DNA from 2 places in the Paenibacillus sp. FSL R5-0636 genome. Region 2 is predicted to be linked to the other one. Evidence: riboswitches for the same ligand, from Rfam matches in the RefSeq annotation. Region 2 holds a riboswitch; the other holds the start of a gene.
The links. A riboswitch is a leader RNA that binds a small molecule or an ion and turns the genes downstream of it on or off. The one in region 2 is predicted to bind cyclic di-AMP.

Region 1: linked by a shared signal. The riboswitch ahead of MKX34_RS02675 (hypothetical protein) and the one ahead of MKX34_RS00190 (3D domain-containing protein) in region 2 are both predicted to bind cyclic di-AMP.

The regions. Positions count from the first base shown of each region.
Region 1 is NZ_CP150232.1:595,437-603,135, reverse strand. It holds gene kdpA (potassium-transporting ATPase subunit KdpA) at 1-110, opposite strand, end outside; gene MKX34_RS02680 (hypothetical protein) at 327-743, opposite strand; cyclic di-AMP (ydaO/yuaA leader) riboswitch at 996-1,185, opposite strand; cyclic di-AMP (ydaO/yuaA leader) riboswitch at 1,605-1,769, shown strand; gene MKX34_RS02675 (hypothetical protein) at 1,850-2,392, shown strand; gene MKX34_RS02670 (hypothetical protein) at 2,407-2,928, shown strand; gene MKX34_RS02665 (hypothetical protein) at 3,062-3,421, shown strand; gene MKX34_RS02660 (hypothetical protein) at 3,884-4,093, opposite strand; gene MKX34_RS02655 (ABC transporter permease) at 4,125-5,405, opposite strand; gene MKX34_RS02650 (ATP-binding cassette domain-containing protein) at 5,398-6,300, opposite strand; gene MKX34_RS02645 (ABC transporter ATP-binding protein) at 6,305-7,234, opposite strand; gene MKX34_RS02640 (GntR family transcriptional regulator) at 7,254-7,649, opposite strand.
Region 2 is NZ_CP150232.1:39,147-46,845, reverse strand. It holds gene MKX34_RS00210 (Veg family protein) at 1-175, opposite strand, end outside; gene yabG (sporulation peptidase YabG) at 452-1,354, opposite strand; gene rsmA (16S rRNA (adenine(1518)-N(6)/adenine(1519)-N(6))-dimethyltransferase RsmA) at 1,520-2,404, opposite strand; gene rnmV (ribonuclease M5) at 2,401-2,952, opposite strand; gene MKX34_RS00190 (3D domain-containing protein) at 3,128-4,294, opposite strand; cyclic di-AMP (ydaO/yuaA leader) riboswitch at 4,580-4,809, opposite strand; gene MKX34_RS00185 (TatD family hydrolase) at 5,008-5,778, opposite strand; gene MKX34_RS00180 (HD domain-containing protein) at 5,830-7,113, opposite strand; gene MKX34_RS00175 (AbrB/MazE/SpoVT family DNA-binding domain-containing protein) at 7,409-7,663, shown strand.

The sequences.
Region 1 (7,699 bases), 560 kb from region 2:
CGATCCGTACGATTCGGTTCGTTAGAAAATACATGATATAAATACGTCCCCATCGGCTTGACCAACAAGATGAGAATTACAATTACGACGACTATTTGCAAAATGCCCATGAATGCCCCTCCTTAAAATTTCTCAGGATGAATCAACGCGTAAACCAGATATATAAACAACAGTAGGGTAACAGCGATTACTAGAATCACAGCTTATCCCTCCCCGTATCCTCAACTACACCTGCGCACCAGCGCATAAAGCCATAAAATAACCCGTAAATTACAGCTAACGAAGCCACCATATACAGATCCATCATATCTTCCGCACTCCTTCCATTATCCTTGATGAGGTGATCTATCGATTAGAAAATCAGCATCACCACTATGGGAATAGATTACATAGCTCGCACCAAGTCTTTTATAGACCAATCTAGGATTTATAGAACTTGTAATCACAAAAATTGGCTGTGTCGTCCAGGTACGGCACATCTGAATATAGCGGCAGCAAAGCGGAAAGCTGCTCTCAAACAGATATACCCTGCCTACCGGGAACGATGGGCGAAACCAAGTGCTCTGATGGCGGGTATCCACTAGAATAACCTGCTCGATTCCGAGCTCCTCTAGTAAAGCTTTCTCAGCCAGATTGTTGGTTAATCCCGCCATCTTAATACCCCTGAACTTCAGAAGTTTAATGAAATGTTCTCCCGCCTTTGTAGGCGCACATACAAGCACATATTCATTCTGATCCGTCATCTCTTTTTTCTCCTCCTGCTCATTTACAACAAGGAGGCAACGAAAATCTCCGAAAGGATGTTGACCTATCGTCATTTTCGGGCACAACCTAAAGCTCGGTTGTGTCACGTCATTAGACGCTGCCTTACAAATACCGCTAATGATGAATTTAGCGACCTCTTGGGGGAGGCCTCCATAAATGCTTTGCTTCTAAGAGCACAGCAAAAAGCCACAAAGGATCTCCTCTGTGGCTCGCTAGCGGTCACATTGCACTCATCCTCTCTCCATACGCTTACGAGGTTAGCTGTCGGATTCGGGCGGTGAGAGTCGCCCTACCTGTATAGATGCGAGCTCACTCGCACCCTCTACAGGATTCACCCCATAATCAGCTTCCGACTCTCACATCGGCTGCCGATTGTTGGTTCCCCCGCTTTCCTTATCGGAAATTAAGCGGATCAAATATTCGATTGTCGTTGAAACAGGAGTAATCATACTCTTATGCACGAAGACTTGTAAAACCTGAATGATGCCAAAATAATGCAAATTAAAAACTATTTTCCCATTAGATAGCGCTTACTTGATATCTAATCTCTCTATATCTCTTGTTTACTCGAGTTTCGAGCGTTTAATCGCTATCTATAACCCATGTGATTTTATTCACCTTTTTAGAGCGAAAATACTGCAAATTCCCTTTATAGGTAGAAACGCAAGAAGCTGAGGTTGAGCGAGAAAGAGGCGCGATAACACGCCATAAATACCTATTTACCTCGTTTTTCAGTCGTAGTCGGCAGGATATGGTTAAAATCGCTCTAAAAGAACATTTTCCGTTTTTTACAGAAAATCTTGAAAAGAGTATGATTCGGGTTGAATCTAATTCATGAAAAACAATCAACGCTGAGTTCCTGCATTCGCAGGGAACGGGGGAACCATCAGGCCACCTGGCCTACTTGGGGTGAATCCAAAGGAGACTGCGTAAGTCTCAATAGGTAGGGCGACTCTCACCGTCCGAATCCGACAGCTAACCTCGTAAGCGTAAAGAGAGAGACCCTTGATCCGCCACGCTTTGGCCCAGGTATATCTGCCTGTAATCCAAAACCGCAGCAGAGGTCCTCCTCTTGCTGCGGTTTTTGCGTTACCTGAGCCTATTAGGTGATAGCACGCTGGATGGGGTGAATGTTTTGAAGCACTATTATTTAGGGATACATCAAGGGCTGCTTGAGCCGATAAGTCTAAATTACGTTTGTTTCGGGGCCTTGTGGTTCGAAGAAAATAATCACAGATACATTGTAGGTTATGCATTTGGCCAGAACCAGATCCAAGCCCTTCGCCAATTCAGTACACCTTCTTCTTGTAAAGACTGTTTAGACTCTAAGATTGTATATGAAATATATAAAAAAATTCGAGAACAACAACAGCAGCAGGATTGGTCATCGCATCAAAAACTCCCGTGGTTTACAGCCTTCAAGGAGCCTTGGAAAGATGTAAGCGCCGGTTGGTATGTCTTGAGATCCCGCAGCACCTTTCCCTTACATCTATCTGTTATACGGAAAGAGAAGTTCCGACTATGGCTAGAGCATACCGCAGTCTGTGAGAATAAAATGGAAATGCTCGCTTGTGTAGAAAAGGCTAGTGTCACTCATCATGTAGACTTAAAGCTTTTGGAAATCTAAGGAGGAACCCTACTATGGACCAGCGCAGACTATCCCGCATTGAAGTATTTGTATTGGATGAACCCGAGCCTATTCACTATGGAATGGAAGGGGCTGAAGGCTGCCGTTATGGTATTCTGAAGCTCACCTGTAAGGGAGGTTGCAGTTGGGGGGCTTGTCTAATCTCTGCCAACACCAAAAATTTCGATCTCATTAAATGGAGTTCTTTTTTACGGGCTATCTGTCATTGCCGTCTTGAGGAAGCGCTGGATAAGGTCCGCCGCGAAGGTTCAGATTGGGAGCAGGTTAAGCTTGAGCTAGTTCAGGGTGCTTTGCAGGATTTAAAGGCCAAGCTCCAGGGTAAATCCTTGGCTGGGCATATTCAGCAAGGGCGTCTGTACAGTGTTGCAGCTGGGGGGAGCAATTCCAGAAGTGAACGGCTCTACTACAAACCTTCCAAAGCTTTATCCACTGCCTCCCAGCAGAAACACAGTTGCCCGGAACCAGACACCGCCGATCTTATCAATAAATCCATCTCTTACTTTTCTATATTATAGATTCAAGCAAATCTCTCATTCTGAAAGGATCGTGTTCACCATGCCTGACCCCTTACCTCCCGTGTCCACCTACAGTGCTAAATTTGCAGAGTGTGTTCAAAAGTATACTAATGAAGTCTACGTACTCAGTTCCATGTTATTAGAACAATCTAATGAGGCAGACAAGGTTACTATCCGCACCTTCACAGAGCTTCATAAAATATATCGTCAGGATAACTTCGACCCTCAGTTATTCTCTATCCACGCTTACCGCACTTGTATTCGCCAGTGTGCTGATTCTTTTGCCCGGCGCTCTCTTCTATCGGCTAAGGGATTACCTTGGGAGGAACAGCTTGTGAAGGTATTGTGGTACGGCTTAAAGCTGCCTCTTTCTCAAATAAGCATTATTCTGCAAAAAAGTGTTCCTGCACTGAAAGCACAGCTTAGAGCTGTACGGGAGCAGATGACCGCCCAAGCGGATATACGAACGAGCGCAAATCTTTCTATAATTTAGTCACTGACTAGAATTCAGACGATCTTTAAGCGCATGAAGCATCTAACGGACTCAGGAGCCTTTAATTGAAGCTTTTCCTCAAATTTGGCCGGCGTTCGGACTCCAGTAGAAATCCCGAGCGATGAGCGTCTCGGATCGTCTTCAAGCAGGCCCTAATCATCTTCCACCAAGGCAAGGCTTACGGACCCAGATGACATTATTTGCACGTTTATCGCCTTTTGAGCATAGTATCGGACTCCAGTGCAACTATTTGGTTAAAAGAGCTACTAATTCACCGTTTTTCATGCCAATAGCGACTATTGTGTCCGATATCTTGCCAAATCTCGATGATTGTTGCATTTAAGTGTTGCTGGGTCCGTTAGCTATATCAGCTCGTATACAAAGAGATTGCCAACGCAAAAACGGGGATATCCCAGCAACCATAAATGGCTGTTAGGATCCCCCCCGAAAATTCAGTACCTACTATTGTGCCTTACTCTTACGCGCCTTACTCTTACGCGCCTTACTGTACATCCACAATCCTGCCAACATCCCCACTATAGCAACACCGGTCAATACGCCTTGAACGAAATCCATAAAAGTGGAGCCATCCGGAAGCATTCTACTAACCGAAGCCAGTGATACCGAACTCATTAAAAGCATAATGGTATATTGTTCGCTTGGAGACATCATTAGCACTCCTTAAAAGTTATATGAGGCCTTCTTAGATCTTGTATGCTTTCATTGCTTTTCTGATTTCTTTAATACTTGGGCGTTTGCCGTACATCAGTACGCCGGTACGATAGATCTTGGCTGCCAGCCATCCGAAGATGAAGGTAGTCACAAGCAGGATCAGCAGCGATACAATGACTTGCCAGATCGCCACCTCACCGACACCAATTCGGAGCAGCATCGTCAATGGTGAAGTGAAAGGTACATAACTCGCTATCTTAACCACTAGAGTATCCGCATTGGAGATACTGAACAGTGGAACATAGAACGCTACGAAGCCTAACATCATGATTGGCATTACCGCCTGGCCGAGATCCTCCGTACGGCTGACAATCGAACCTACAGCCGCATACATCAAGGCATAGAGGAAGTAACCTAAGACATACAAGACAAATCCATAGAGCAGCAAGTTAATATTGAGCTGGCCTAAATCCAGATCAAAGTCAGCCAATACGGTTGCGTTATGCGGGAGCGTCAAATTGACGACGATCGCTGCGACAAAGATCCCAATTTGCAATATTCCTACTAAGAAAACACCGATAACTTTACCGAACATTTGCGCTAAAGGTGAGGCACTTGTAATGAGAATCTCCATAATCCGCGAGCTTTTCTCAGAGGTTATCTCAGCGGCAATCATGTTGCCTGTCATCATAATGGACATAAAGAACAACATAAGCATGGCATATACGATAATGTAGTTAATGGCCGGAGTGTCCTCCTGAGAGCTTTCACTGCCACCGCCTGCCTTAAGCTGTTGTGTAGTAATCTGCACTGGTGTTGACATTGCAGCAATCTGTTCAGAGGTCAGCTTGTCGCCAACGATGAATTGTGTGTTTGCTTGCTGAAGTGCATTTTGAAGATAAACTTGAACATCTCCGTTTAGTTCCCCATCATTACTGTGATAAGTAACGGGTGGAAGCCCTTCACCAGTAGGTTCTGCAAAAGTAACATAACCTTCTACTGTCTCTTCATCTAATGCTTTCTTTAACTCGGCATCATCCGCAGAAGCATATTGTACTATCTTAGCCTGTGGCATGCCCTCTGGCGCAGTATAAGCCTTCAGCAATTCTGCAACCTGATTTCCCTCTTCAGCAATCACAGCAATTTGAGTAACTTCACTTTTGGCCGAATCACCCTTAAACTGATCGATGATATAGGGAAGATTCATCCCTATGCTGAGCAATAATACTAGAATCAAAGTAGTAATCATAAATGATTTCGTTCTAACTTTATTTTTAAAGGTAAAGCCGATAATTGTCCCCATCTTATTCATTAGATTCACCCACCGCTCTGATAAAGATTTGGTTTAACGTAGGTTCCTTGATTTCAAAATGCTCCACTTCACCCTGTGCTATCGCCTGCTGTAAAATACGCTGTGCTGCACCGATCTCACTGATCGATAACAGATACCCACGCTCCAGCCGTTTCACTGCTGTAACGCCTGCGATGGACTCCAGACCTTTTACCTCATTAGCTGTACGCAGCAATACTTCTTCCCGCGGGTAGCCATTCTTGATCGTGCGGATATCCCCTTGAACGACCGTATTGGAACGATCGAGAATCGTAATGTTACGGCACAGCTCTTCTACATGCTCCATCCGGTGCGTAGAGAAAAGGATACTTGTTCCCGAATCACGCAATTCTTTGACCGTATCTTTCAGCAGCTCCACGTTTACTGGGTCCAGCCCGCTGAAAGCTTCATCTAGAATCAGAATCTGCGGTTTATGAACGACAGCGGCGATAAAGCCCATTTTTTGCTGATTTCCTTTGGAAAGCTCTTCTATCTTTTTATTGTAATAATCCGGAACCTCAAATCGATCCAGCCAATAGCGCAAGCTCTTATCTGCATCACTAGCTGACATCCCACGCAGGCGGGCTAAGTAAACGATTTGATCGCTGATCTTCACCTTAGGATATAGTCCGCGTTCTTCGGGCAGATAACCCATAAGTTGCTGCAGTTCACTGTTGAAAGGCTTCCCGTTATACAAAATTTTGCCCTCATCAGGGTAGATTAGGCCGAGTACCATACGCATCGTGGTTGTTTTTCCCGCGCCGTTCGCCCCCAGTAATCCGTAAATTTCCCCTTTACCTACAGTTAGGTTAATTCCGTTTACTGCGGTTTTTTCTCCATATTGCTTAACTACACTTTCCAGCTTTAAGGCTTCCATTTCTCTAGTCCCCTCTCTTGTGGTCAATTAGAATAGGACGATGACCCTGTGTCCATAAACTTAATATTTCGTCCAGTTCCAAACTGCGGCTCTTGATAACCTTTACGCCCAAGTTATGAATGCGTTTCTCGTTTTCAGAAAATTGTTCTATGATAAAAGAAGCTACACCCGGTGTATCCATTGTAAAGTGCAAGCCTCCTGGCAACTCAGCCGATAACTCCGCAAGCTCCTCTTCATCCGCAGCATTCACCCAAACCTCGGTCCAAGCACCGAACAGACTGTCTTTTTCAGCCATGCCCAGCAGTTCTCCCCGATGCATAAGGACGATATAATCCGCCAGCCGCCGCACCTCATCCACAATGTGTGTGGAGATGATGATCGTTGCGTTGTTCTCATCCATATATTTACGAAGTGTCTCGATCATAATCTTCCAGGCAAAAGGATCAAGACCTGATGAAGGTTCATCCAATAGCAGCAGACTTGGCCGCGCCGCAAGTGCTGCAGCAATTTCGAATTTCCGGCGCTCCCCCTTAGACATCTTCGAAAGTCTCATATGATACGGAACCTCCAAGCGATCCATCAGCTCCTGAAAATATTGATCGTCCCAATTTGGATACCAATACTTCCGAAATCGAGCTGCCTCCTCTGCATTCCAGTGGTTCTCCTCAGTAATTGACGTTTCAGGAACATAGGCAATGGTCTGGCGAAGCTCCAGAGACAACCCGCTATCATACCTGTTCTCGAACCAATATATCTCGCCTTCCTCTGGATTAGTCAGCTGCATCAGCAGATTCAGCAGTGTGCTTTTGCCGGAACCATTCTGACCTACCAAAGCTGTAATATATCCTTTAGGCATATTCAGGGTCAGCGGCCCTATCGTCTTGTTTCGCCGCCGTTTAAGTACATTCCGCAATTCTATAGCCATCTGTACCATATGAGTAAGCGCCCCCCTCTCAATCCTTTTCTCTATACTTGCGTTCTACAATCTCCATAAAAATCTGTTCAAGTTCATCCTTGCTGCAATGTACCGATCGGCCGATATCCACTGCACTTTCAAGTGCTTTGCCAACCGTTTCCCGTTTATATTCTTCCATTGCTCCGTCACCTACATGGGATACAAAGGTACCTGTTCCTTGTCGCGTTCGCAGCAAACCTTCGTTCTCCAGATCCTGATATACCCGCCGCACGGTAATTACACTGCATTTCAGATCTCCTGCGAACTCACGAATTGAGGGCAGCAGCGTACCTTCTGTAATGACTCCGCTAATGATTAATGATCTAAGCTGAGTCTCTATTTGATGATAGAGGGGCTCTGCACTATTTTCGTTGATTTGTACCGGTATCCACATTATTTACACCTCGCCTTCCACTCTAGCGTGCTAGAGCGCAGTCCTTGCCA
Region 2 (7,699 bases):
TAAAAGTTTGCTGCTCCTGATCCAGTTTGACAATAAATACAGAAGGGTACGTTTCTTCCAGGACACCTGTGCGTTCAACGGTTTTACGACGACCTCCGTTTGCACGCAATGTGATCTTATGACCGACGTGAGCTTCAAGACTGCGTTTGATTTCCAACAGCGCGTTATTAGCCATTACCTGACGACCACCTCTTTTCTTGTCCATTATACAACTTTTTCAGGACAATGTCAAAGCAAATAAATAATTAATTATAGTTGATGCATATTTCGTTGTCAACGGAATTTTTTTGCGGGAAATCAGCGCCGGACTAATATCCTTGTTATCTGTAATATAGGCATCACAAAGAAAAAAAGAAAGGGTTAAGCTCAGCGCTCACCCTTTCTTTCGGATATTCTATTCAGCCCATTCAAATTACCTATATTCCTGAAACCATAGACCTATCTCTGCCGCTTAAATGGCTGATGGTGTCACTTTTAGCGCCGACAGATTCTGCAGCCGCGGCATTCCGATACGGAAGCTGCCACGGGTCTCAACACCACCAATACCCTGATTACCGCTGATGGTATTATTCAGAACATCACTAAGATTTACAGTATCCCTGATGGAAGTAAAGGATGATTTTGCTGCTACATAAACGGGATCCAGAGCATGGATCAAAATTCGACCAGGTGAACTGGCAAAATTAGCCCCAGCTCCAAGTAATGCCTCGAAATGAGATTGGCAAGCACCGGCAACAATAGTCAACGCATCAAAATTCCGCTCATACTCCCTAGCTACCCTAATAGCAGCTATAAAGTTTTGCGAATTTTTATAGCTATTCAGACTATACAGATCGTAAGTATGCTGTTGCTTCAATACCCCATCATGACCAGTGATCACTACAATGTCTGGGCGTACACGGGGCAACAGCCGGTATAACGTATCAGCCATTGCAGATTCATGAACATGATGCCCTTCAGCGGGAATCCGCAGCTGCTCGTATAAGCTAAGGCTCTTATTCAAATATGCCGGATCGCCATCCAGATGCAGTACTTTACCCGGCACTTCAAAATAAGGAGCTTCCTTGGACGGTGGAGCCCATGTCCCCTCTGTTAGGGTTCCCCCGCTCCGCTGACTTTGCTCCTGACGGTCCTTCCGCAGCTGTGTCAGTGATTCCTTCGCTTTGATCTGTGCTTGCTGTCCCCGTTCCGTTATTCGGGTAGGAGGCACTTGAACCAGGTCATCCAGAGGAGAATCCGCCAACAGGCGGAAATCTGTGCCTTTAATGACGGCTCTATCCTGCACAATATTATCTACACGAAATGTTAAATCACCGCCATAAGATTTGCGAACGACCAAGTCTCCTAAATTCATTACAACCACCACCTCTACCCCATCGTATGGGCAAAGGCCTCAGTTGGTTCATAACTCGCCATATTTTTAAAATATAAGAATGTATAATGCTCCACCAGAATAACATCCTTATATTTCTACGAGAAACGGTTGTCGTCCTTTAAGACAACAACCGTTTCTTATTGCTTATTCAATTCCAGCGGCTAGCAAAACACCGCTTAAGCGGGCGTATTCTTCAAGACTGAGTGTTTCTCCGCGACGGGTCGGTTCAATACCCGCTTCTGCGAGTAAAGCCTCCAGCTGCTCACGTCCTTGTTCAGGGAAGTAACGAGCCTTCAGATTGTTAGCAATCGTCTTGCGGCGCTGTGTGAAAGAAGCGTGAACCACTTCAAAGAAATGCTTCTCACTCTCCACCTTTACCGGAGGATGCTCTCTAACCTTCAGACGGATAACAGCAGACTCCACATTAGGTTGAGGGATGAATACCGTACGCGGCACGATACAGACGAGCTCAGGCTCGCTGTAGTACTGCACGGCAATGCTAAGACTTCCGTATTCCTTTCCACCTGGAGATGCAGCCATACGCTCCGCAACCTCCTTCTGAATCATTACAACGATGTTATCAAGGGGAAGCTTCTCTTCAAGCAGCTTCATCAGAATCGGAGTAGTCACATAATAAGGCAGGTTAGCAACCACACTGACCTTGTTCACAGTGGTGAAATCTTCCTTGAACATTTCCTGCAAGTTCACATTGAGGACATCATCGTTACGAACCTTAACATGGGGATAAGGGGAAAGTACGTCTTTTAATATTGGAATCAGTCTACGGTCAATCTCTACGGCAGTTACAGCACCGGCTGTTAGTGCCAGACGTTCCGTCAGCGCTCCAATTCCCGGCCCGATCTCCAGCGCCCCAGAATCGCTATCTAGTCCAGCAGCGTCTACAATCTTGTCCAAAATATTTTGATCAATCAAAAAATTCTGTCCCAGGCTTTTCTTAAACTTGAATCCATAACGTTGAATAATCTCTTTGGTCCGTTTTGGAGTCGAAATTTCCTCTCTACCACTCATGAAGTAATGCCTCCCTGATCAATTTGGGCGAGAGCCCCGGCAAATTCCTCCCGCGTAATCCCAAACATCGCCAGCCGCTTGTACAGCTGTTTGCCGTTACAATATCCGATTCCAAGCAAATTACCAAGCGCCATACGTCTTTCAGCAGCCCGAGGGTGTACAAGCATTCCAGCGGCCATAAGGTCATCAATACCAATCAAAGCAGGTGCTCCTTCAAAAGAGGTATGTACATTACGCAGCGCATGACGAATCGCCTCTGGCGATGCATTCTCTACACCGATATCCCCTTTTCGAGTTGCGTCCTTCTCCGGAATAAAAGCATGCTTGCAGCCCGGCACCTTCGCTGAAACGATTTTACGAATTCGCTCCCCAGCATGGTCCGGGTCCGTAAGAATAATAACCCCTCTGCGTTCCATAGCTAGCGCAATCTTCGCAATTACAGTCCGGTTTACAGCAGAGCCGCCTGTCTCAATCGTATCTGCTTCCACAGCACGCTTAATGGCTACGGTATCGCTTTTGCCTTCAACGACGATTAATTCCTTAATCATATTTCTTGACTCCTTCCAAAAAAAGCAAAAAGAAGAGATTCGCTCCTCTTCTTTTGGTTAAAGAATGTATAAGTGATGAGCGGTTGCTCTGCGATCAACGAAATGATCATCCAGCGTTCCTTAACGGTTATCATCACTATAGCTTATCAAAGGATTTTTTGCAAAAGCTTTAGTTCTAGTTAAGCTCTGGTTTCACAGGTCCAATCACATATACGGTACGTGATTTACGGCCGAAATTACGAGCATGGCTCAGGGAATCATAATAGACATCCACTTTATTGCCTTTAATGGCACCGCCAGTATCCTCTGCACGGCGGAATCCAAGCCCATCGATATAAACCCACCAGCCAATAGGAATTACATTCGGATCTACTGCAATTGTACGACCTTCCGTTACGCGTGTTCCGGAGGCAGTTTTAGTACCTATTCCTGGCTCTTCTGACGAATAAGCTGTCATGGAGACGTTCTTAATCATCTTCTTGTACTCAAAGTCTACGCCAGCCTTGCTTGTGACGTTCTTAGTCTTAGCGCTAACTTTAGTCGTTTTGGAGGTAGTGCTTGATTTGGAAGTTGTTGTAGCTTTAGCAACTACAGTAGGCTTAGGAAGTGCTTTAGTACCAACGGCAATGATCTTATCTTTTGTTACCGTTTGTACTTCCTTGCCGATCATGCGCATAGAGGCCAGTTCTCCGTCTTGATAGATCTTTTCAATATGCTGAACCATGACGCCTGGTTTGCCTGCCTGTGCCACTCTAACTGTTCCCACAGTAAGGGAGGGATCTGCTGTCTTAATAACACGGAAAGGTAAGTTAGTTGTTCGCTGTACCGTTTGCTTGTTGATACGAACGATCTTAATCTCCATGTCAGCAGAGATGGTGGTGTCTAACGAAGGAAAAATCTTATCATAGCCTTCTAGGTTGATACCCAGTTTGTCAATCGCCTGACCGATGGTGTCTTCGGTCGTATATAACGTTTTTGTTGCTCCGTCCGCAGTAAGGCTAAATTTCTGCGCACGATTGATAACGACACGGTCACCGTCTTTTATTTCATCACTCAGACCTAAAGATAATTCATCATGCGGCTGCAGCGAAATTTGCTCTTTCTCCAACACATCACCAAGAAGTGCTTCTCGCGTTTCAAGTGTCTGTGTTTGCCCGTCTATTACTAAAACAAATTGTTTGTTACTTTGACCGTGTACGTACAGCAGAATTAACAGCGCGATTGCGATTGAAATCACACCTGCAAGTAAAAGTACGCGAGTATTTACTTGCTCCCACCGTAATGCGAAAGACCTGCTGGATGACTGCGAATCATGGGATACCTCTGGTTGGAATAAGCCCATTCTCTCCATCCTCCTTACATAGCCTCGTCGTCAATTTGTATATCATGAGGACTGAATTTCTTTGACGAAACTATTTGAGATTGTCACAGGATACGCACGTATTAACTTAGCGTCTCCTGCTCATGGATCGCCTGCTCGGCACAGCTACTCCCACACCTGTTATATAACAGTATGCGGGCAACATTCAGTTTATTCAAAAATAAAGAAGCCTAAAAAGAGTTCTCTTGAGGACTCTTTCGTGGCTTCTCCGATGTCAGAATACGCGGGAATGTTTGTGCACGAGGTTGCCTCTCTTACTTGCGCTTACGGGGTTAGCTGTCGGGTTCGGACGAAAGAGAGACGCCCTATTTCAGGTCACCCGCTCACGGCGGTTGCCCTTAAATTCACCCCAAAGACCACGTGAAGAAATCAAATATTGTTCTGCGGCAATTCCTAGTCGTATTCAAGATACAGGCATGCGGCAGTTCAATATTGGTTCCCCCGTTCTCCATACGGAGACTCAGCGAGACGATCCATGAATCAATGGCTGTCACAATAACAACAGCTCACATCACTGAAAAGATGATATCCTGTTTTGATGCATGTTGTAAAGGACGATTCAACCACGTTTACGCAAATATATGGTTAAAATATTGTAATAATCAGCCGTTTTTATATTAAAAAAGTTTAATATATCGGCTATTCTCTATTTTTCACCCGTTTTACTCCTGTTTTCAGACAATCCCAAATCGTTCCAGTGCGTTCGCATACGTAATTTTAGCCAATTCTTCCCATGTTAACCCTTTAATTTCAGCCGCAGCCTCTGCTACTAACTTCACATGAGCACTCTCATTTCGCTTGCCACGGAAGGGGTGTGGAGTCAAATATGGAGCGTCTGTTTCGATCAATAATCGGTCCAATGGCGTCTGTGCAAGCACCTCTTTAGGCACTCTGGCATTTTTGAACGTTATCGGTCCTCCAAATGACAAATGAAATCCAAGGTCTAGACACATTTTTGCTGTTTCCCAGCTGCCTGAGAACGAATGCATCACGCCACCAATTTCATTTGCTTTTTCCTCCCGTAAAATCCGTACAACATCTTCATGAGCATCACGGTCATGTATGCAGATTGGCATTTTTAGTTCACGGGCTAGTCCGATTTGTTTGCGGAAGACCTCCTGCTGCACATCCTTGGGAGAGGTATCCCAATAATAATCCAATCCAATCTCTCCGATGGCCACCACTTTTTCATGGCTGCAAAGAGAGGCGATCCAATCGAGGTCCCCCTCTTTCATATCAATCGCATCCTGTGGATGCCAGCCCACCGCTGCATAAATATAATCATAAGATTCAGCCAGCTTCATCGTTGAAGGGATCGTTTCCCGATTAAATCCAATATTGATCATCTTGCTAACTCCGGCCTCTACTGCACGAGCAATAACTTCCTCGCGATCCTCGTCGAATTGAGGCGCATCTAGATGTGTATGTGTGTCGAACAGATACATTTTAAAGCTCACTCCTTGTTGTTTTTATCAATAGTTCCATAAATATTTGTATTATTTTGCAAAAATCTCTGCTACAGAAGAGGGCAAGCGTGTAAGGGCTTTTTTCAGCTTATCCTGTGGGAAATATAGATGATATCTGCCACGATGAATTCCGCTTATTGAGCGCACAATATCCGATACCTCTGAAATTTCCCGCAATTGCTCATTCCGATCAAGCAGTAAAATTTGATTATTGTCGAAGGCTGCTCCTGGACGGAACACATCATAAGGCAAATCTGTCGGATAATCAATCTCTAGGTCATATTCTGGGTTAAGTCCCACTCCCGCAAAACTGCTGCGGATTTCCGTAATCATATCTGTATCCAAATTCTCGATCTCTACATATTTATACAGTTTACGATGAATAAAACGGGTACACAAGTCGCTTAATAACTCATCTTCTTCAAGTGTCCATTGCATAAAAGCAGTCTGTACCAGTGCCTCATCAAGCATTAAATATTGCTTCACTGTTACTTCTCCTCGAAAGAGATCTTCCAGCGGAGCGATCATAAAGCGAAATTTGTACCCCTCTTGGAACAATTCTTTAGCTCTACGGAAGATTTGACGCAAAATAATTTCAGAGCTGCGCGTCACCGGATGAAAATATACCTGCCAGTACATTTGATAACGTGACATTAAATAATCTTCAATGGCATGCATACCTGATTCTTTTACTACAATCCGCCCATTATAAGGACGAAGCATTCTCAAAATCCGATCAATGTCGATGGTTCCATAGTTTACACCTGTATAGTACGCATCACGCAGCAAATAATCCATACGATCAGCATCCAGCGGACTGGAAACCAAATTGACAACAATTTCATGCTCATAAGTCTTAGAGATAACTGAAGCTACTTTACGAGGAAAATCTTCCTCCACATCACGCAATATTTCGGTAATCTCCGTGTCCTCCAAAATAATCCGGCAGGTCCAATCCTCATGGTTCATTTCAAAAGCTTCTTCTATAGAATGGGAAAATGGGCCATGCCCTAAATCATGCAGCAAAGCCGCACACAAAGTAAGCAAACTTTCTTCCGGAATCCAATCCTTATACCCGCTGCGCTCAAATTGCGAAATGATTCTTCGTGTAATTTCATATACTCCTAAAGAATGAGAAAATCGACTATGCTCTGCACCATGAAAAGTGAGATATGAGGTACCTAACTGGCGAATCCGGCGTAAACGCTGAAATTCTTTTGTATTAATTAGTCGCCAAATAATCGTGTCCTGTACATGAATATAATTATGAACGGGATCCTTGAAAACCTTTTCTTCCGTGAGCGGCTGCTTCATGAGATCAACTCCTTCTAATAATTTAATATGATTTTAACTAATATCAGTATATAATAAGTAATTATGTCGTACTTTGTCGAAAAGTATCATTTTTGGTCTTGGTAAATCGACAAAATGCTTTCAGGGTAATTCTTAATTTTTATAGGGACATTCAAAGTTCTTATGGAAATTTTCTTATTCAGCCTATGAAAAAAGGTTGACTGATTTGGGAATCGTTGGTATTATAAGTATCATAAAACAGTGAACAATGTCGAATAATGACGTTTTTGGAACATTGAGAGGAGTAACGATTGTTATGATGAAATCAACAGGAATTGTAAGAAAAGTAGACGAACTTGGACGGGTTGTTATTCCTATTGAATTACGCCGTACACTTGGCATTGGCGAAAAGGACGCACTGGAAATTTACGTTGATGGCGAACGGATTATGCTTAAAAAGTATGAGCCTGCCTGCATTTTCTGTGGCAACGCTGAGAACGTAACTTACTTTAAAGGAAAAATAGTTTGTCATGAATGCATTTCTTCCATCCCTACCCCTGTGACAAACTAAATTAAATAGTATATAATAGAACTAATCAAATTGTTA